3 regions of the Ruegeria sp. BG8 genome follow, and region 2 is predicted to be linked to each of the others. Evidence: riboswitches for the same ligand, from Rfam matches in the RefSeq annotation. Region 2 holds a riboswitch; each other region holds the start of a gene.
The links. A riboswitch is a leader RNA that binds a small molecule or an ion and turns the genes downstream of it on or off. The one in region 2 is predicted to bind cobalamin.

Region 1 (7,026 bases), on a different contig from region 2:
TGCAACGCTGCCCGTTTTGTCGGCAGTATCTCCTTCGAAGTTTGGTGGCCGGGCTGGACCACGCTGTTTCACGGACATTGCCCCAGGAAAGTTATGCCTGCGCCATGTCGCTGATTTGAACGTCTTTCCAAACCAGATGCAGGCCACAGTAGTAACCGGCCTTCAGATCAGAGATTGGCTGGAGATGTCAGCCGGCGTTTTAAACCAGATGTTGCCTGGGCATCAGACGGAGCTCTTGAGTTCAGTGCGCGCAGGGTACAACTTCGATGTTCTGCACGGCCTGACCTACGAGATCGACCTGTCGAAACCGGCAAGATTCGACGCGAGGGGTAGATTGTTGGCCCCCGATTTCAACCGTATCAAAGATATTCGGTTCAACGGCCGACCAGTCGAGGACAAAGAACGATTCGTTGTCGCCCTGAACAATTACCGGGCCAACGGTGGCGGTCACTTTCCGTTTGTTGGCCGCGCAACGCGTGTTCCGCTGCCGGAACTGCCTATCCAACATATTGTGAGGGATTACCTGAGCGGTGTTTTGCCGCCCGATCCATTGGAAAAAACGCCCCCTGCCTACAGGTTACACCCTGTGCCCGGTGCATATGCGGTATTGAAAACAGGATTGCAGGCGCAGCAACATTTGGATGAGCTAAGCGTTTATGAGCCAGTAATCCTGGATCAGGACAGTGGAGGGTTCCTGATCGTCCGGTTGACGCTCTGACGGGTTGCCAATTGCGCGTTGCGCGCCTATATCGGCTGTCGAGAGGTTGGCGCGGGCGAGCGCCTCGCCAACCTGGTCAGGTCCGGAAGGAAGCAGCCACAACGAGCCCCGCTTGGGTCGATGTCCAACCTCTCACTTAATCCCTTACAAGTCTTTTGTTGTGGACTGCGTTGCAATAAGCCGCAGCCAGACAGCTGCATTTCGACGCGCAAAAGCACCGATATGCCCAACTTGCTTCAAATCGAACTCCTGCGGCGTCAAAAGATGCCGACGCGCGGTCGGACCGTATAGGTCGGCAAGTCGCCAAACGGCCTTGGGTGGGACGGTCTGGTCATCTGCAAAGCTGAACAGATCGACAGGCTTTTGCCATTCGACCCAGCGCGCCTCTGGTAGCGAAGTACCGATATCAGGCACATAGCTATGAGGATCTGTACACCACTTACGCCATTGCCAGTAGACCGGCGCGGGAAGGTCCGTTCCAAAACCCAATGCTTTGCCGGGCAGGTAGCCAAGGGCCTTAACGGTCAATGGCGCATGACCGAACCAGAACAGCGATGCCAACGCCCGATATGGCCAAGGATGATCGTTAAACGTCACAAGCCCCGAGCAGACACAGATCATACGGTCTATAAACTCGATATCGGGTTGAACAGGGCCCAGCATCCCACCCAGAGAATGACCGATGCTCCATTGTTTTGCACGCGGATATCTTTTGCGCATTTCCGCTCGGGCGGCTGGCATATCGGTCAGGGCCCAATCAGCCATCGTCACCTTTGCCTCACGCATGCGGCCCGTCATTGAATGGCCAAACGCGCGATAATCATAGGTCAGACAGGCAATCCCCTGCTCGTCAGCCAGCCAACCCGCAAAATGCTGGTAATAATCACGCGGCACACCAGTCGCACCATGTATGACTACTGCGATCTGCGGGTCGGCAGCCGGCAGGTACAAACGCGCAGACAAATGCGCATCGCCGATCGGGATGCGAAAATCTTCGGTCAGTACCGGTGGCTTGACGTCTAACATGGTGCTGCGTTGGTCATTCTAAACTGCTTAGTTCACCTAAATCGCCATGTTCTATCCTTCGGAGTCAAGACCCACCCTGCTTGACCAAACGTCCACTTGTTTTGGCCACAGTTCGCTTGACTCGGAGGCCATGCACCCGCTAGCGATTGGGTGATGGTTCTTGCCCCGGTTTCGGGGCCGGATGAAAAGGGAACACGGTGCGGTTCACCCGGCGATGCCGGATCAGACCAAATCCGAGACTGCCCCCGCAACTGTAAGCGGTGAGCGAAGCTGAAACACCACTGGCCAGACGGCTGGGAAGGTCAGCAAAGCGACGACCCGCAAGTCAGGAGACCTGCCATCGCACGAAAAACCGAAACTCGGGCGGGGTGTCCGGGCAGGTCTGCAGCATGGCTGAGCTACCTGATCCACACCCTTCGTCCCACGCGCGGAGGGCGCAATATGATCTGGAAGACCAAAACACACGAATACACCGCAACTGTGTGCCAAAAAACCGGCAAACCTTGCCCCGCTTTGGCGCGCATGGCGCGCGCGTTGGCAGAAGCAACGGCAAGCGCTAAACCGGTCACAACAGATGCATTCGAAATCGAAGGCAGCAGCGACCTGTCCCATTGCGCTGCCGGATGCACGGCCCGTTTTCGGGCGTACCCCGCGCAAATCCGGGTGTTCTGCGATACAGACCCGGATGTTTCTACGGACCAACTTGACGGCTACGCAGACATGATGTTCGGAACAGTGTTCACAACCAGACCCGCAGGATTTTTGGTGAACCCGCCATGCGCCATGCTGGAGGTTTCAGCACTTGCGCCTCGGGCTGCATCCACCGAACACCGCGCCAGCGCGTGAATCAACGAGGTGTTTGGGCCGGTTTGCTGGCCCATTTCAACTGTGCATCCGTTTCCACGGCACAGGGGCGAACTGCTCGCAGTCGCGCCAAGGCCTGATCTGGTGGCTCTCCATGTTCAACCAGCAGGCGCATGGCGATCATCCCGGACCGGCCGCATCCGCCCTTACAGTGAACAAGGATGCGTCCTCCGCTTTTCAAAACTGTGGCAAGCTCTGAACACACGTCCTGCCACTGGGCCTCAGTGGCAGGTGATGGTGCGCCGAAATCAACAATGGGCAGGTGTACCCATTTGATTTTGCTCAGCGCCAAATCTGAACTCAGCGAACCGGCACCGCCGTGCTGCAGCTCAGCCTCGGTTGTCATCGACAATACCATATCGGGGTGCCAGGACAGGATCGTCTGAAAATCCTGCGCGTAATTCCCGTCACGACCGGGCAACGGGCTGAACGCAACCATGCCTTCACCCACGTTGACGGGATATATAGCGAACCGCTCCATGTTCTCTCCCTTCGCCTGTGCCTTACGCTGAACCACAGCACAGGGCCGGTGTATCCGCCAATAGACCGGCTGCCAAAGCGAATTTCCTTTCCTGCTGTGGTGGACGCGGGCGGCACGGCTCTCTACGCTGCAATCTGATACGAATCCGACAGAGCAGACATGACCGACAGCCCCAGCCCCGCCTATCAGGTGCTTGCCCGCAAATACCGCCCGGAAACCTTTGCCGACCTTGTGGGTCAGGACGCGATGGTGCGGACGCTGAAAAACGCGTTCGAAGCGGACCGCATCGCGCAAGCTTTTATCATGACGGGTATTCGCGGCACCGGCAAAACCACCACGGCGCGGATCATTGCCAAGGGCATGAACTGCGTTGGACCTGACGGCCAAGGCAAGCCAACCACCGAACCCTGCGGGCAATGTGAGCATTGCGTGGCGATAATGGAGGGCCGCCACGTCGATGTGATGGAGATGGACGCCGCCAGTCGCACCGGTGTGAATGACATCCGCGAGATCATAGACAGTGTGCGGTACCGCGCTGCGTCCGCCCGTTACAAGATCTACATCATCGATGAGGTTCACATGCTGTCGACCAGTGCGTTCAACGCGCTGCTCAAGACACTTGAGGAACCGCCCGAGCATGTAAAGTTCATCTTTGCCACCACCGAGATTCGCAAAGTGCCGGTGACCGTCCTGTCGCGCTGTCAGCGCTTTGACCTGCGGCGGATCGAACCCGAGGACATGATCGGTCTTCTCAACAAAATCGCCTCAGCCGAGAATGCGCAGATCGCCGAAGACGCGCTGGCGCTGATCACAAGGGCGGCCGAGGGCTCGGCACGGGATGCAACCTCACTGCTGGATCAGGCGATCTCACATGGTGCCGGAGAAACCAGCGCCGAACAGGTGCGCGCGATGCTGGGTCTGGCGGATCGTGGCCGGGTACTGGACCTGATAGACATGATCCTGCGTGGTGATGCCTCAGGCGCGCTGGCGGAACTCAGCAGCCAATACGCCGAAGGGGCCGACCCGCTGGCTGTACTGCGCGATCTGGCCGAGATCACCCACTGGGTCTCGGTCGTCAAAATCACCCCTGATGCCGCAGAAGACCCCACGGTGTCCCCCGATGAACGCGCCCGCGGGCAGCAAATGGCCGAGGCCCTGCCAATGCGTGTTCTGACCCGCATGTGGCAGATGCTTCTGAAAGCGCTTGAGGAGGTCTCGGCCGCCCCCAACGCCATGATGGCCGCCGAAATGGCCGTGATCCGCCTGACCCATGTGGCCGACCTGCCCAGCCCGGAAGAACTGATCAAACGGTTGCAGGACGCGCCGCCCCCGCCGCCAAATGGCGGACCCGGCGGCGGAATGCCCGCCCCAACGCACGCCGCACAGGCCCCGGTGGCCACCGCCTATGCAGCGCCCGCGCGCGGCGGGGCCTGTGCCCCGACAGCAGCACTGGCGCAGGATGTGCAGACGGCTCTGGCGCGGTATCCCAGCTTTGAACACGTGGTCGAACTCATCCGCACGAACCGGGATGTGAAACTGCTGGTCGAGGTAGAAAACGGAGTCCGCCTGGTGTCCTACCAACCGGGACGGATTGAGTTTACACCCACGGATTCTGCACCCACCGATCTTGCTGCACGGATCGGCACGGCGCTGCAACGCTGGACCGGAAACCGTTGGGCCGTCACGATCGTGGCCAACGGAGAGGCTGCAACCATCGCTGAACTGCGCGATGCCGCAGATCTGGCAGTCAAGGCCGAGGCCGAGCAGCACCCTTTGGTTCAGGCGGTTCTGACGCATTTCCCGAAAGCCCGGATCAAAAGCGTAGAAACCCCCGAACAACGCGCCGCCAAAGTCGAAACCGAAGCACTGCCCGAGGTCGAGGACGAATGGGACCCGTTCGAGGAGGACTGATCCTCACTCTTGTCGGCTCTAGTGCGTTGGCCGAAGTCTGCGACAAAGAGAGACCCTACTGGAACGCTGCTGCAGGGTCTGCGTCAATGTTTGACGAATTGATCGCGCTCCTACTAACACCGGCACCGATTGCGTTATTCATGCTCAGCATTTTAGCCTTTGTCAGGAAGAAGCACGTCTTACTGTGGTCATCTGCCGCTCTTTGGTTGCTAACTGCGATTGTGGCTACTGCAAATTACTATGGCGTAATTCTTGACGATGTCCGGTGGGAAGCCATTAGTGAAGGTTGTATTGGTTCGCCCCTCTTGTTCGTCGGGCTTGCAATTGCAATATGTGCCACACTCATTCACGGCGCTCTGCGCCCCCGCAATTAGGAGAAAACACGATGCTCAAAGGACTAGGCGGTCTGGGCGACATGGCCAAGATGATGAAATCCGCACAGGACCTGCAGACCAAGATGACCGAAATGCAGGAAGAGCTGAACAATCTGATGGTTGTGGGCGAATCCGGTGCCGGTCTGGTCAAAGCCACCGCCACCGCCAAGGGCGAGCTCAAAGGTCTGGACATCGACCCCTCGATCTTTAACGGCGACGACAAGGAAGTGGTCGAAGACCTGATCCTCGCTGCCATCAAGGACGCCCAGGCCAAGGCGGCCGAGCGTTCTCAGGCGGAAATGGCCAAGCTGACCGAAAGCATGGGTCTGCCCGCGGACATCAAGCTGCCGTTCTGACCTTCATCTTTTCCCAAATACTCCCGCCGGAGACACCATCCGGCCCCAAACAGGACAGGCCGTGAGCTCGAACAGCGACATCGACAATCTGATCGACCTGATGGCCAAACTGCCCGGCCTCGGCCCCCGCTCGGCCCGCCGCGCGGTGTTGCACCTGATCCGCAAACGCGCCCTGCTGCTGACGCCCCTCTCGGACGCCATGCAGCAGGTCGCCGTCACCGCCCGCGAATGCCTGAACTGCGGCAACGTGGGCACCACCGACATCTGCGACATCTGCAACGCCGAGGCCCGCGCGACCGGAGAGCTCTGCGTTGTCGAAGACGTGGCCGACCTCTGGGCGATGGAGCGCGCAGGCGTGTTCAAAGGCCGCTATCACGTGCTGGGCGGAACGCTTTCGGCATTGGACGGCGTCGGACCGGACGAGCTGCGCATTCCACGCCTCAAGGACCGGGTCGTGGCAGAGGGCATCACAGAGGTCATCCTTGCCCTGAACGCCACGGTCGATGGCCAGACCACCGCCCATTACATCGCGGATCAGCTAGAGGGTCAGGTTCGCCTGACCTCACTGGCGCAGGGCGTGCCGATTGGCGGTGAGCTGGATTATCTGGATGACGGAACGATTACGGCAGCGTTGCGGGCGCGGAAGGACATCTGATTATGTCGACGACGGCTTTATATCAGCCAGCAATCCATACTGCGCACTTGGTCGCGCGTAATTCAGTAAGCTAGTTTAAGCGTCGAAAACGATGGATCACCAGCGCTTCGGACCAATGACCCCGGCAAACCGCCTGCAAAGGCGGATTGTTAACTTGTCTGCTCCCAAAGCAAATACGCAGCCCAAAGTCCTGATCAACACAACCCCCAAAGCTGGCACCTACCTTGCAGCGCTTGCACTTGAAAAAGTGGGTTACACCCCTGTTAGGTTGCATCTTGCTGACAGATTCTATCATGACAATCGTGATGTTCCGGATCACGAAATTCATCACGATCCGCGCACAAGACAAATCGATTGCAGAGCGGACCACATCGCAGCTGCGATGGTTCCTGGTGAGTTTTGCGTGGGACACATTGGGGACATCAACATTTTACGCAAGATTTCAGAATACAATGTTCATGTAATCAATATTGTTCGTGACCCCGTCACGCAGTTGGAATCACTATACCGTTTTGAACTGGCGAAAACGAAGCCTACTCCGTACACCGAGCTCTGGAGGAGTATGCCCGAAGTTGCGCGGTTCAAGGGTTTTCTGATGAGCTTCAATGTTACATCATTAATGAAACATAGCAGGGCTTTAA
Region 2 (7,026 bases):
CAGCGCGGGGCGAGAGGTCTTGCATCAGTCGTGCTCCGAAGAATTGTTTCACTGCAGATTGCGGAGGACAGCCTCAGACGCAAGTCGGATCACGCCAGTGTGACTATTTGACTGCAGTTTCGGCGATGGATTGGAACTTGCCATCCAGTTCTTCCGCTATGTCGCGCAGGGGCTCCCCACCTTCGTAGACATAGGGCGCAAAAACAAAGCTTGGAGTCTTATACGACAAAGTTGCCGTGCCATCGTCGTTTTCGGTCACGTAAAACCGAATTGGCGCTTCGATCATCGCATTCACCGAGGTTTCAAGCACACGCACTGCATAATCGTTGTTAAACGCACCAATGACGCGGTTACCCGGTATCGTGATTCCACGGGACGCAGCGGCTTTGGTCGGCCCGGCCTGTGTGACAACGATCAAACCGTTTTTCTTAACTGCCGCTTTCGTATCTTCCACCAACTCATTATAGCTTTTACCGGTTGGATACACGGCCCATCCCGACAGAGGCTCATCAGCCCATGCTGGCATAGCCAAAAACGCGAGAGTCGTCCAAAACGCCTTCATATCGCTATCTCCTTTGGTGAAGCTGGGTGATAATTGCCAGAAACAGAGATTTCGCGCACTCACAATCTTGTGCGTATTCAGGATTGCCCGCGCGCTGCGAAAGGCGCAAAACGTCCCGGCAATGAAAAGAAAGGTCAGGTTGCAATGCGCCTGTTGATCTGCAGCAGCTGTTCTGGTGCCCGGGATCGGGAGGTGGAAGAGCTATCCATAAAACAGGCCCTGGAGCACTTGGCGCTGGCAGAGCAGGTCGAAGTGACCGAGCACGCCTGCTTCAGCGGATGTGCCGAGCCTGTTGCTTTGGCGATGCAGGCAGAGGGGCGGGCGACCTATGTCTTTTCTGGTGTCAACGTAACGACTGATGCAGATGACATTGCAGCGACCTGTCAGGCATATCTGGACAGCCCCAAGGGCTGGATCGAAGACGCCCGGCCATGCGGTCGCCTTCGAATGTGCTTGCGCGCGCGCATTCCTGCGCTTTAGTCGACCTGAACGGTAACGGCGGCACTGACCGGTACGTTGTCCACCATCAGAGGGCTGTGACCGTTGGCGTTCAGGGAAACTGAAACCTCGACCTCTCCCTTCGGAAGCTGATCAATATGCATCCAGTTTCCGTATAGCCGGGCCAGTTTCTGTCCATTGACATAGACATGCGCGTGACCCTCGCCGGGGATATCCTGGGCCGAGGCATTCTCGGGCGAGAACCGGAAGTTCCGGGGTACGACTTGCAGGTTCCAACCGGCCAACGGATCTTGCGTCAATGCGATTTCCAAACCGGGTGCGTCTGCGCCGGCGGGTAGGTTGATGGCGGTCGAATGATCGTGGGCCGCTGCTTCGGAATGCGAAGCCCCATGGTGGGCAGGATCGCTGTGGTCGTGCCCATCAAAGGTGACCCCGTTTGCGGCGGCGACAACAAATCCCGCGCCGCTGCCAAAGACCAAGCCGATTGCGAAAAGGGCAAGTGAGCGTGCCATTTCGTGTTCCTTGCATGCAAACATAGACACGCCGGGCAGGACCCGGCGCGTCAAAGCGGAATTAAATCAGGCCGTTGCTTCTGCGCGTTGACCTTCGTGTTGCCAGAAATAGCCCGCGAATGCGCCAACCAGCACCCAGGCCACCAGACCGATGCCAAAGGCGCGCGCGGCGAACAAAGCGCCAATCTCGGTCGGTACCGGGCCTGTGAAGACATCGGGTTCCGGTGCACCAATAAGGTGAGGGGCAACGAAAAGGGCAGCCGCGATCAGGTAGCTTACAAGGTTGCTGCCGAACGCGATCAGCCACAATGCCACAACTGCGGCTGCGACAGTGGCAAACCACCAAACCTGACGCGCGTATACGTCCGCCGCGGCTACGCCGGGAACTTCGGGTGCCAGAGAAAAGCCAGGGGCCAGATGGAAGGCGATGAAACCGGCCAAACCCCACAGAACGCCTGTGCGTCCGTCAATCTTGTGACCGTTGCCTTCTGCAACCGACATAAGCGCGACCATCAACAGCGCATACCCCGTGTAGGTGAGCATTGTGAAAATGACACTCAGCGCGTCGCGGAACAGTTCCGAAAACATACCGGGCAACTCGGGATGGGCTGAAACCGGGGCAGCGCCAAAATGCACCAATTCGCCCGACTCATAGAGTTCGGCGTGCAGTAGAACAGGTTGCACAAAAACCAACTGCAGCAAGGCGGCAATCAGCCCCGCTGCAGCACCAGCGAACAACGCGCTGGTCAAAATGCGGCTAAACATGGTGTTAGTGGCAGGGGAAGCCGGTCGCGTGACGCACGTCATGAGCAGCGTCATGCAGGGCGGCTGCCTGAACGTGACCGGTCAGCGTGATAATACCCAGGCCCAAAACCACTGCGAACATAACGGGCAGAATGCCAGCGCGTGAGGCCGATGCGGTTGCTGTTTGAGTCGCCATTCTAGTTCTCCTTTGCCGCCGCACCCGACGGCCGGTGTTTCAATACGTTGCCCGGCAGGTCTCCTGGCTCGCGGGTCAGTGCCTCTGTTCGCCTTCCCCCTGAAAATCAGGAGTGGCTGGTTGAACAGGGGCTCTCCGCTTACAGTCGCGGGGGCGGCTGTGGAGTTGACCATTGGCGTGATCGCACCACATTCCCTCTTAGCCTACCAGTATCTCCGGCAGGACCAGACCCATTCATTTAGCCCTTAGAGGTGCGCTGGCGCAATCGCCAATTGCGACATTTTTGGTCAGTTCACGCGCTTTTTTAAAAGATAGATGTCCATGATCCAGCCATGCTGGCTTCGGGCGCGGGCTCGGGTTTCCAGGATCTGCTGTGCAACTTCGGACAATTGTCCTTTGATCAGGATTTCTTCCTTCATCCCAACGTAAGCGCCCCACCAGATGTCAAACTCTGCCATCTCAAGGCTTTGGAACGAGCATTCTCCGTCCAGCATGACGGCGACCTTGGCGGTGGCGTCGGGCCAACCCTCTTCGCGGATGCGTCGCCCGGTTGTAACAACGTACGGCGCACCCAGATCATTGATCGGGATCGCATGGGCCGCGGTAAGCGCCTGAAGCGCCGTGATTCCGGGGATCACACGTGTCGACGGCTGCGGTTGCAGCCGAGACGCGATTCGCAAGGAACTGTCGTAGAGCGAGGGGTCCCCCCAAATCAGCAATGCAACGTGGCGCGCCTTAGGATGGGCCGCAATCGCGTCTTGCCAACGCAACGCAATGGCATCGTGCCATTCGTCAACGCCCCGCAGGTATCCGTCATCCGACCGGCGCTTGGGAATGTCGAAATAAGCGATCGTTTGCGGAGTTTCGGTCACCTGCGCGATGATCTCTTCCCGAAGCCCTGCCAGATCGGCCTTGTTTTCACCTTTTCGCGGAATAAGGATCAAATCTGCGGCCCGAATAGCCTTCGCGCCTTGAAACGTCACGTGATCGGGGTTGCCGGTGCCGATACCGACCAGTGTCAGGTCATACATTGTCGAACTCTGCCAACGGGCCATACAGGATCAATGCAGGGGCGGTGCCGATCTCGGAACTTAGTTTGTCGGACAACGCTCCGACCGTTGCGCGGTGCAGCTTTTGGTCTGGTGTTGACACAGACTCGGCCATCAAGGCTGGGGTGTCCAAAGGCAGCCCATGCTCGTTCAGTGCTTGGACCAGCAAAGGAAAGGTACGTTTTCCCATGAAGACCACGGTGGTTGCGTCCGGGTCGGCCAACGCTGGCAGGTTCAGGTCCTGGGGTAGTTTACCACTGACGTCATGGCCGGTTACAAACTGCACGCGCCGTGCCGTCAAGCGCCGGGTTAGCGGAATACCTGCGGCAGCTGCCGCGGCGACCGCCGACGGGATTCCCGGAATGATTTCGTACGCGATTCCGGCGGCGCGCAGGGCAACCAGCTCTTCCTCAAGGCGCCCGAACATCCCTCCGTCACCGGATTTAAGCCGTACGATACGTTGACCGGTCATTGCATAGTCGACCAGCAGCCGGCTGACATGATCCTGTTTGGGCGAGGGTCGGCCCGCACGCTTTCCGACACCCACCAGATCCGCATCGCTGCGCGCATGCGTCAGGATCGGGCCGCTGCTGAGATCATCGAACAGCACCGCATCCGCCTTTTGCATCCGGTCCACTGCCTTCAGCGTAAGCAATTCGGGATCACCCGGGCCCGAGCCGATGAACGAGACAAAACCACTCATGCCGTGGCCTCTGCGATCAGGTGAAAAAACGTACCGGTAACGTTGTCTCGCCGCGACCCAGTCTGGGGTCCTTCAGCACCTTCCGCATCAAAAACACGTGCAAGCGGGGCGTCGGGTTGTTCGATGATCGAAGAATAGTGAAACTCATGCCCGCGCAAGGCGCTTCCCGCTTTGAAACCCGGCATCTCGGTCAGCAACTCGGCCTTGCGATAGCCAAGGTTGAATTTGCGCTTCTGGTATGAGGTGACCAGCCCCAACAGACCCGCCATCTGATGTTGAACACCGTCCTTGTCGATCAGCGCTTGACCCAAAGCCATGTAACCGCCGCATTCGCCGTGGACGGGCTTGGTTGCTGCATGTGCGCGCAAACCGCTTTGGAATGTGCTTGCGGCTGCCAAGGGGCCTGCATGAAGCTCTGGGTAACCGCCTGGCAACCAAACCAGATCCGCGTCTTGGGCAGGGGCTTCGTCAGCGAGCGGGGAAAAAGGCAAAATTTCTGCGCCCGCCGCGCGCCAACCTTCCAGCAAATGCGGGTAGGTAAACGAAAACGCGGCGTCTCTGGCCAGTGCAATCCGTTGGGCAGGCGGGCGCGGCAGCGCGGCTGACGATGGCCCCACCGGGCCTGAGGAAGCCGCCCGCTTGATTGCTTCAAGATCCACATGTTCCCGCAAGAACGCGGCGTAGCCCACGATTGCGCTCTCCAGATCGGGATGCTCGACCGCTTGAATCAGACCAAGATGCCGCTCCGGCAAAGTCAGATCACCGCGGCGCGGCAAGACGCCCAATACCGGCAATCCAGCGCGCTCCATCCCCAATCGGGTCAACCGTTCATGCCGTGGACTAGCGCAACGGTTCAGGATCACCCCGGCAAACGGCAGGTCGGGGTTGTATATCTTGAACCCCAGCGCCGTCGCAGCAGCGGATTGCGCCTGACCGCCAACGTCCAGCACCAGCACAACTGGCCAGCCCATTCGCAACGCAGTCTCGGCGCTGGTGCCGTGACCCAGCTCACCCGGTTTTGCCACACCGTCGAACAAACCCATGGACCCTTCGGCGACAACAATATCAGCGCCCTCGGCCTGCTCTGAAATCGCGCTGAGCAAGGGATCGCCCATCGCCCAGCTGTCCAGGTTGAAAGAGGCACGCCCTGCCGCAGCCCGATGAAAGGCAGGGTCAATATAGTCCGGCCCACTTTTGAACGGCTGAACCGTCAGGCCATCTTCTGCCAGCGCTCGTAACAAGCCCAGCATGACAGTGGTCTTGCCAGTCCCTGAAGAAGGCGCGGATATCAAAACACCCGGAGGGTTAGTCATCGCCATGGCTCCAGCTTGACCACGGGCTGTCCGCGCTTTGCGGGCGGTACCTGCGGTCGTAGTCTTTTGAGTATAGACAGCTTTCGTCAAACCCTTCGCCCGCGAGGGCGGGGCCCACCATGATCAGGGCTGTCCTGGAAATACTGTCATCCAGCGCATCTTTCAGCGTTTCCAGCGTCGCGCGAATAATCCGTTCATCCGGCCAGCTTGCGCGGTACACAACGGCAACCGGGCAATCGGGGCCGTAAGCTGGGGTCAGGTCGGCAATGACCTTGTCCAGATTTCCAATCGACAAATGGATGGCCAGAGTCGCCCCGGTCCGGGCGAAGTTTTCCAGTGTTTCGCCCTCGGGCATCGACGATGCACGCCCGGGGGTCCGGGTCAAAACAACCGACTGTGCAAATCCGGGTAGCGTAAGTTCGGTGCCCAAGGATGCTGCAGCCGCCGCGAACGAGGGGACGCCCGGCGTCACGCTAACCGGGATTCCCATCTCTTTCAGACGACGGATTTGCTCACCCATCGCCGACCACACGGATAAATCACCAGAGTGCAGGCGCGCGACGTCCTGACCCGCTTGATGCGCAGCCTCGATCTCGGCCATGATCTGATCCAGATCCATGGGCGCAGTGTTGATGATCTTGGCGTCTGCCGGGCAGTGCCCCAGAATTTCTTCGGGCACCAACGACCCCGCATAGAGGCAAACGGGGCAGGACGCGATAATGTCACGCCCGCGAAGGGTCAGCAGATCGGCGGCGCCTGGTCCGGCACCGATGAAATGAACGGTCATTTTAGTCCTCCGATGGCAATGGCGCAGGTGGCCAGCCGGTCGTCCGAGATAAGTCTGGGTGAAAGTAGCCGCGCGCCGGGTCCGGCGGCTGCCAAGGCGGATGCTTCGGCGACGCTGCCGGTCCCATACGTGGCACGGCTGCGGTTCGAGCATGTCAATGTGCGTTGCCCCGCCAACTGGGCAGGTGGGATCAGTTGCAAGGGCAGGGCGAGCAATTCTGCCAGCGCCGACAATGCGGCGTGGCCGTCCTTGTCCGCAACGGTCGCAATAGCACCAACATCGTGACCAGCGGCTGCAGAACCATAAGCGGATTGCAGGCTGTCCAATGTAGCCGCCGAAGAGAAACCCAAACCCGCCACGATCACAGCGTTACGCTCCACTGCACCACCGGATAGGCAGATTTCCAGCCGCGGCGCGGGCCCAATGGGGCCGATTGCGCAAGTTCGATGCGCAACAGCTCACCGCCCAGTTTCGCGTGCCACTGAGCCAGCAAAGCTTCGCTTTCCAAGGTCACCGCATTCGCGACCAGCCTCGTGCCCGCAGTCAGGTTGGTGTGCAGCCAGTTCAACAGCTCGGTGCTGAGGCCACCGCCGATGAAAACGACATGGGGTCGCTCCAGCTCACCCAGTGAGTCTGGCGCAGCACCGTGCACCACGTTCAGCCGATCCTGTCCTAAGGTGTTTGCATTTCGGCGAATGCGC
Region 3 (7,026 bases), on a different contig from region 2:
CTGCGCCCTACAAGGACCATTGCCTTGATTGTCTCAACGCTTTGCTGCGATCCAAGGTTCTTGGCCGCGTTCAGCGTTTCGTTTGCATTGACCATTGCTTCCTGGCTGGCCGACCGGGCAAGAGCCATCTCTGTAGCCACCTGCCAGTTGGAAAACGCTGCGGTCCAGTCTTGTGCTTCAGTGAGGTGGTGCGCGACAAGCTCTGGGCGACGGGCAATCTCAGCCGCGCGCAGGCGGGTCAACGCGGCCGCAACACTTGCGTGCTGTTGTCGGCGGGTAGAGCTCAGCATGGATTGGTAGGCGGTGTCCCTTATCAAAGCGTGACGGAAAACATAGTTGCCTTTGCTGTTGCCGCTTTCAAAAATCAGGCCGGATTTGCAGAGTTCGTTCAATCCTGGATTCACAGACTCAATGCTTTGGCTCATTGCATCGGAAAGGACGTCGGACGAGAATTCCCGCCCGATGACTGCCCCCGCGAGTGCAACTTGTTTGGCCTGTGGTGATACGGCATCCAAACGGGCCATCAACGCGCCTTTTAACGACGAAGGCACCGCGATGTTTCCGTCTTCGCCAGCGTCCAGATAGGCGCTGGTCAGTTCTTCGACAAACAACGGTACGCCATCCGTTTTTTCGACGATTAGTTTGACAAGCTGATCATCCGGATCGCGACCAGATATGTTCTTTATCAGATTGGCAACCTGCGCGTAGTCGAACCGCCGTAGGTGCAGGGTTTGCACATGGGGATCGCCGTCATCTTGTTTCAGATCCCACCCGGGGCGATGCGTGATCAGGATCATAAGCGGTAAGTCCGAGCAGATCGCTCGAAACCGCTCCAAAAGCGCATTGGTGGATGGGTCGATCCAATGGGCGTCTTCGACGCATAAAATGACGGGTTTTACCTTTGAGCGCGCTTTTACAGTGTTGATCAAGGTCTGGATAGTAAGGTCCCGTTGTTCCCTAGGCGACAGTTCCAGAACTTCCCGAGCAGGATCGCTGCGCGGTGCCACCAAAGCTGCGAAAACGGGTAAGACCTGATCCAGTTCTAATCCCTGCCTAGAACTCAACATGTCGCGCACGTGACTTAGAACCAGATTGTCATCAAACCCGGGCTCTACGCCTGCATCGCTTGAGATGCGCTCGGTCACAGGGTGGAATGGGCTGCTTGTCAGGTAGGGCGAGCAATTCAGCCGGATGATATCGGCGTGGTCCAAGATGGTTTCATCGTTCAGAAACTCTTCTGTCAGCCGAGATTTGCCGATACCGGGTTCGCCTGCCAGCAGGATGACTTCGCCATGCCCTGTTCGCGCACGCTGCCATGTTTGTTGTAAGATGCCCTTTTCAAAACTGCGGCCCACAAGTTCGGTACTGGTATCCTCGCTATAGGATGCCTTGAACCGACTTTCCGCTTGGTGTTCGGATACCACCTGCATCAGCTCACGCGGTTCGTCGAAGCCCTTCAATTGTGTCGCGCCCAAAGAGGAAAACTCGAAAATCCGGTGCAGGCTTGCTTCGGTTTCTTCCCGTGTCACCACGACCGAGTTCGGAAGGGCTTTTTCTTGCAAACGTGCTGCAAGATTCAGGATTGGCCCGGTCATCGCGCCTTCTTCGTGGGTGTTTTCGCCGATGGTATCACCAACAACAACGTCACCGCTTGCTATCCCGATCCGTGCGGCCAGCGGTTGGCCGTCTGGTGTCTTCAAGTTCTGAACACGCGCAACAGAGTCCAACCCGGCTTTGATGGCGCGGATTGCGTGGTCTTCAAACGCTCTGGGCCAGCCGAAAAAAACCAAAAGCCCATCACCCAGATACTTGGCGACATATCCACCGTATCTGGATACGGCACCCGCCACAGCATCCTGATAGTTCTGTAACAACAGGCGCATGTCTTCAGGGTCGAGCCGGTTTGTCAGTTCGGTCGAACCAACAAGGTCAGCGAAGAATACAGTCAGATGCCTTCGCTCGGCTGTGGCGGGAGTGGGAGGCTGGGGTGAGACTTGAGGTGTACTAGCTGTGCTTTCAGGCAGCTGTTTCATGCTTTCGATAGCGGCCAGAAGAATTTTCCGATGCCCGAGAGAGACACCGATTTCCTTGAGGTCATCATTTGTCAGAAGCGGCAAAGCACGACCGTCGACGTCATTCTCCAAAAACGCGTCAGTATACTGGTCCAGTCCAAGTTCTTTCAGCCAAGGGCCGACCTCAAAACTCATTCTGAGATCATGCGGTCGAATCCGTTTTTGATCAAGCGGAGCGAATTGTGCCCACATGGGACATGAGCGCGTCATCGTTTTTGCTTGGCTGTGCGCAAAAGCAGAATGAAAACGAATACCGAACCCAAAGAAGTCGTTACGATACCCACAGGTAATTCCTGAGGCGCTAGTAGGAGGCGGCTGAGTATGTCTGATCCGGTCAACAGGACAGCCCCAACAACTGCCGCCGTTGGAATCAGATGGTGGTGTAGCGGACCCGCGATGCCGCGAGCAATGTGCGGCACCATCAGGCCCACGAATCCAATAACGCCCGCTACTGACACAAATGCAGCCGTCGCCAGTGCCGCAACGAAGAACATCTTGAACCTCAACCCCTGAACCGGAACGCCCAATGTCGTTGCCGTAAGATCACCGGTGAGCAAAGCGTCCAGCCAACGCCCTCGGTAAAGCGCGTATGCCAGAACCAGCAGCAAACCGGCGCAAACCAATGGAAACATCTCCCATCTGGCCAGACCGAGACCACCCAGCATCCAGAAAATCACAGAATGTGCCGCGCGATTGTCTCCAGCAAAAATCAAATAATTGGTTACTGCGGAAAAAAGAAATGACACCGCGAGCCCGGCCAATATCAGTTTTTCGGGTGCGCTGGTGCGTAAGCCATGCACCAAAGCCAGCACGATGCCAGAGGCCACCGACCCTCCGCAAAAGGCGGCCAGAGGCAAAGTCCAGACCCCAAGAATATCGCCGGTAACGGTGATGACAAACACAGCCCCTGCCGCCGCACCGGAAGACAGCCCGAACAAAAACGGATCGGCCAGGTCGTTTCTCGTGGTGGTTTGCAACACTACACCGACGACGCCGAGGCCCGCGCCAATAACCGCCGCGAAAAGAGCCCGCGGTAAGCGCAGATCGAACACGATGCGATGAAGGGGGGACATTTCGCCAACTGACAGACCGGTTCCCAACAGAATGGCATCGAAAGTCTCCGACACAGGTATGTGGGTCGTTCCGTAGACTGTTGAAACCAACAAGAGGGCCGCCAGAATAGCCGCCCCCCCAAGCAGTGTCAGACCCAAACGCCCCAACTTAATTCAGTTCAGGATGCATGGCCCGCGCCATTTTCGAGATTGCCTCGATATTTGCGGGTCCGGGTGTCAGTTCCTCGTAACGCAAGCCGATCCAGCGTTTGTTTTTCACGGCATCGGTTAGGGACATAACAGGGTGTTCTTGAAGAAACTTGAACGTGTCTTCGGCACCGTTTCCTGTTTGATAGTCCAACAGGACAAGGAATTCTGGGTTGGCGGCGGCCACAGTCTCCCATGACGTGCGACCCCAACTGGTGTCCATGTTATGGATTACGTTTTCTCCACCCGCCGCCGCAATCATGGCATCCGGTATTGCAAATTTACCTGCGGTAAATGGCGCGTCTGCCGGACCATCCAGAAGAAAGACGCGAGGTTTTGTAAGACCCGCCGTTTGTGCTTGGATTTTGGCAAGCTCATCTTTCCAATCTCGAACCAAGGTTTCAGCTTTTTCTTCGACATGCATCACTTGCCCCAGGCGCAATATGTCGTTGAACAAAAGGTCCATGCTGGCCACCGGACGGTCTTTGTTGATGTGAACACAGCTTTCCGTCAGGATCATTGTCTTGATCCCGAACGGCGCCAAAGTGTCTGGTGTCACCTCGCCACCAGGTCGCATGCCATAGTACCATCCGGCAAAAAACAGGTCTGGCTCTGCCGCTACCAGATTTTCGATGGTGGGATATTTCGGAGCAAGTTCGGGAATGTCACCTCGCAGTGTGTCGAACTCGGGGCTTGTCTTATACCAACCGGTAATACCAGTAAGACCCACGATTTTATCTTGCAGACCCAATACAAAAGCCATGTCGGTCATATTCATATCATGAACAACCAGACGTTCGGGTTGTGTTTCGAACACAAGCGGTTCGCCGCAATTGTCGACGGTGATTTCATGCGCTGCAACACCGCCTGTCATGGCTGCAATCAAAGCCATAGACACAACTAGTTTCATTCAGGGGAACTCCGGTTAGAATTTGAAACAGAGGATTTTCGGATATCGAGCGCCGGGATCTCGCGCCCTTCGTGGTGAAAGCGCAGGTACTCAACGCCAAAGGTGTCACGTACCCGCTCAGCTGTCAGAACGTCGGCCACTGCACCAAACCCGGACAGCCTCGCAGATTTCATCAATGCCACATGGGTGGCGAACTCAGGGATCATGACCAGATCATGAACGATCATCACCACGGTGATTCCAAGATCTGCAATCAAGGAAAGCATTCGACCCTTGGCGTCCGGATCCAGATGGTTTGTCGGCTCGTCCAGAAACAAAAGCGACGGTCTTTGTGCCAGCGCACGCGCAATATGCGCCCGTTGGCGTTCACCACCGGACAAAACGGCCATACGCTTGTTCGCCAACGCGGTCAGACCAGTACGATCGAGAATGCGGTCTAAATCCCGTGCGTGCTGATCGACAGAGCGGTCTGCCTGGATCGGTATCTGGCCCAAAGCAACATAGTCTTTAAGGAACAAGCGGCCGTCGGGCAGCTCTTGCTGGCTGACAACTGCGATCATCCTTGCCCGTTCGACCGCCGACAATGCGCGAAGACTGCGCCCTTTGATTTCTATAGCGCCGTGAACCAGCGTCTCTGCGCCACATAGCAGGTTCAAGAGTGTGGTTTTGCCCGCGCCATTGGGCCCCGCAATTGCAAGGATAGAGCCTTCCTCAAGGTCGAATGAAACATCCTGCAGCAACGCCTCATCGGATTGGGCAAAATAGCTTACGTCACTGGCCTGCAAAAAGGTTTTCAGGTTCATTTCTTGGGCCTCATGACCAACGCTGGCAAGCGCGCCAGCGTCTTTTTGTATAGGGCGGCAGGTCGATCTGAGGCGTTTGTCCAACCGTCGACGCTTTTATCATATTGGCGCGCAAATTCGGCCAGAGCATTAAGGTCCTGCGCTGTTTCAATTCCCCCAAAGAGGTAATGTGCTTTTCCGTTTCCTTGAAATCCAACCGTGGTTGGGGATGCACATCCGGCCATGCAATCGACGGTTCGGATGACAAAACTGTTGGGAAGTTCCGGGCGCAAAGCCGCTGCAATTGCGTCGGCGTTCACTGTCCCGCGACAGGTTGAGCATACCAAAAGAACGTGATCTGCCGCGTTAGACATGGCACAGCCTGCTGAACGCCCGTGAGCCGGGCGATTTGGAAACGATGCCAGCCGGCGTATGCAGCGCCATGATGCCTCCTTCCAGGACACCCCGCCCCGGGTTGGTTACACTTGAGATGGCAGGTCTCCTGACTTGCGGATCAAAGCTATGCCACCCTTCCCGGCCCAATTGGGCCAGTGGGAAATTGGCGTCGCTCACCGCTTACAGTTGCGGGGGCAGTTACGGATTTGGCCCGAGTTCTCGCGCCTCACCGTATTCCCTTTTCATCCCTTGGGCTCAGCCTTTGGGAACCATCTGTCGCGTCATTGCCCGAGATCGTATTTCTGGTCAATACGAAAACAGACGTAATCGAATTGTCGCAATTTCATGGGAATTAGTTATGGCGCTTGACCTGACTGACCCGAAGCCTACAACGGCGGCGACCTCTCAATTCCAGATCAGCGTTCCTTGCAACAGACCCGCTGCCAACAGCAAAGCTGACAGATCATGAAGATATTGGAAAATCGGACCTTTTCACAGCTGAACGTCGGAGATCAGGCGCAGTTGACGCGGTTGTGCACAGTAGACGACCTATATGCCTTTGCGTCAGCATCGGGCGATCACAACCCGCTGCACCTTGCTGCCTATGACGGGGATGGGGATGGGAGACCAGAAGCGATCGCCCCCGCGCTTTGGCCAGCAGCACTTATTGCCGCTGTTCTTGGCAATATCTTACCGGGCGCCGGTACACAGACCCGTCGCGTGGACTTAACGTTTCACGCGCCAGTGGTAGCCGGTGATGAGCTGACGGCCTTTGTCACAGTCGCTGAAAAGCGCGACGACGGCGATTTGGTATGCACAACAGAAGTACACCGAGTGGGCGATAACATTCAGGTGCTAAGCGGTTCTGTTCAGGTTACGCCGCCGACCCAACACATGGAATTCGACTCGGTCGAAGTGCCGGGGCTTGTGGTACAGCGGCATCGCCACTTTGATGCTCTGCTCGAACAAGCCCGACCGCTGGAGCCTATGCCAACTGCCGTGGTGGCGCCCGAGGATCCAAATTCGCTTGGGGGTGCGCTGCTTGCCTATTCCAACGGGATCATTTTACCCATTCTAGTGGGCGATCCAGACAGAATTGCCAAGGCTGCCGCAGAGTTGGATGCCGATTTGGACGGGATCGAAATCGTCGAGGCAACTACCCACAGGTTGGCAGCACACCGTGCGGTTGATCTTGTTTTCGAGGGGCGTGCGCAGACGTTGATGAAGGGATATCTTCATACGGATGAACTGCTGCACGCCGTCTTGCGCCGTGAAAAAGGGCTGCGCACCGGGCGGCGCTTGTCACATGTTTTCGTTATGGACGTTCCCGGCATGTCGCGCCCGATCATGGTTACAGACGCTGCGGTAAACATCGCGCCGGAATTGGAAACCAAAGCGGATATCGTCCAGAACGCAATTCATCTGGCCCATTCGATCGGAATCCAGACACCCAAGGTTGGCGTTTTGTCTGCTGTGGAAACCATAAACCCGCACATGCCGTCATCAGTTGATGCGGCGCTTTTGTCCAAGATGGCTGAGAGGGGTCAAATTACCGGCGGTCTGGTGGATGGCCCCTTGGCGATGGACAACGCGATTGACCTGAACGC

Region 1: it holds a riboswitch for cobalamin, as region 2 does, so the genes downstream of both, ACR0DG_RS13960 (hypothetical protein) here and ACR0DG_RS03480 (CbtB domain-containing protein) in region 2, are expected to answer to the same signal.
Region 3: it holds a riboswitch for cobalamin, as region 2 does, so the genes downstream of both, ACR0DG_RS12490 (DUF1636 family protein) here and ACR0DG_RS03480 (CbtB domain-containing protein) in region 2, are expected to answer to the same signal.

What each region holds. Positions count from the first base shown of each region.
Region 1 is NZ_JBQFSZ010000006.1:162,798-169,823, reverse strand. Features, by position in the region: gene ACR0DG_RS13975 (bifunctional 2',3'-cyclic-nucleotide 2'-phosphodiesterase/3'-nucleotidase) at 1-718, shown strand, start outside; RNA gene ffs (signal recognition particle sRNA small type) at 758-856, shown strand; gene ACR0DG_RS13965 (alpha/beta hydrolase family protein) at 863-1,744, opposite strand; cobalamin riboswitch at 1,882-2,100, shown strand; gene ACR0DG_RS13960 (hypothetical protein) at 2,186-2,590, shown strand; gene ACR0DG_RS13955 (protein-tyrosine phosphatase family protein) at 2,592-3,089, opposite strand; gene ACR0DG_RS13950 (DNA polymerase III subunit gamma/tau) at 3,249-5,000, shown strand; gene ACR0DG_RS13945 (YbaB/EbfC family nucleoid-associated protein) at 5,386-5,730, shown strand; gene recR (recombination mediator RecR) at 5,792-6,385, shown strand; gene ACR0DG_RS13935 (hypothetical protein) at 6,501-7,026, shown strand, end outside.
Region 2 is NZ_JBQFSZ010000001.1:681,482-688,507, reverse strand. Features, by position in the region: gene ACR0DG_RS03505 (thiamine pyrophosphate-binding protein) at 1-25, opposite strand, end outside; gene ACR0DG_RS03500 (DUF302 domain-containing protein) at 104-562, opposite strand; gene ACR0DG_RS03495 (DUF1636 family protein) at 632-1,042, shown strand; gene ACR0DG_RS03490 (hypothetical protein) at 1,039-1,533, opposite strand; gene ACR0DG_RS03485 (CbtA family protein) at 1,600-2,298, opposite strand; gene ACR0DG_RS03480 (CbtB domain-containing protein) at 2,303-2,473, opposite strand; cobalamin riboswitch at 2,510-2,717, opposite strand; gene cobF (precorrin-6A synthase (deacetylating)) at 2,761-3,504, opposite strand; gene cobA (uroporphyrinogen-III C-methyltransferase) at 3,497-4,225, opposite strand; gene ACR0DG_RS03465 (cobyrinic acid a,c-diamide synthase CobB) at 4,222-5,544, opposite strand; gene cobM (precorrin-4 C(11)-methyltransferase) at 5,531-6,325, opposite strand; gene ACR0DG_RS03455 (cobalamin biosynthesis protein) at 6,322-6,690, opposite strand; gene cbiE (precorrin-6y C5,15-methyltransferase (decarboxylating) subunit CbiE) at 6,687-7,026, opposite strand, start outside.
Region 3 is NZ_JBQFSZ010000005.1:237,683-244,708, forward strand. Features, by position in the region: gene ACR0DG_RS12470 (adenylate/guanylate cyclase domain-containing protein) at 1-2,207, opposite strand, end outside; gene ACR0DG_RS12475 (FecCD family ABC transporter permease) at 2,279-3,283, opposite strand; gene ACR0DG_RS12480 (ABC transporter substrate-binding protein) at 3,294-4,241, opposite strand; gene ACR0DG_RS12485 (ABC transporter ATP-binding protein) at 4,238-5,044, opposite strand; gene ACR0DG_RS12490 (DUF1636 family protein) at 5,041-5,397, opposite strand; cobalamin riboswitch at 5,499-5,708, opposite strand; gene ACR0DG_RS12495 (bifunctional enoyl-CoA hydratase/phosphate acetyltransferase) at 5,885-7,026, shown strand, end outside.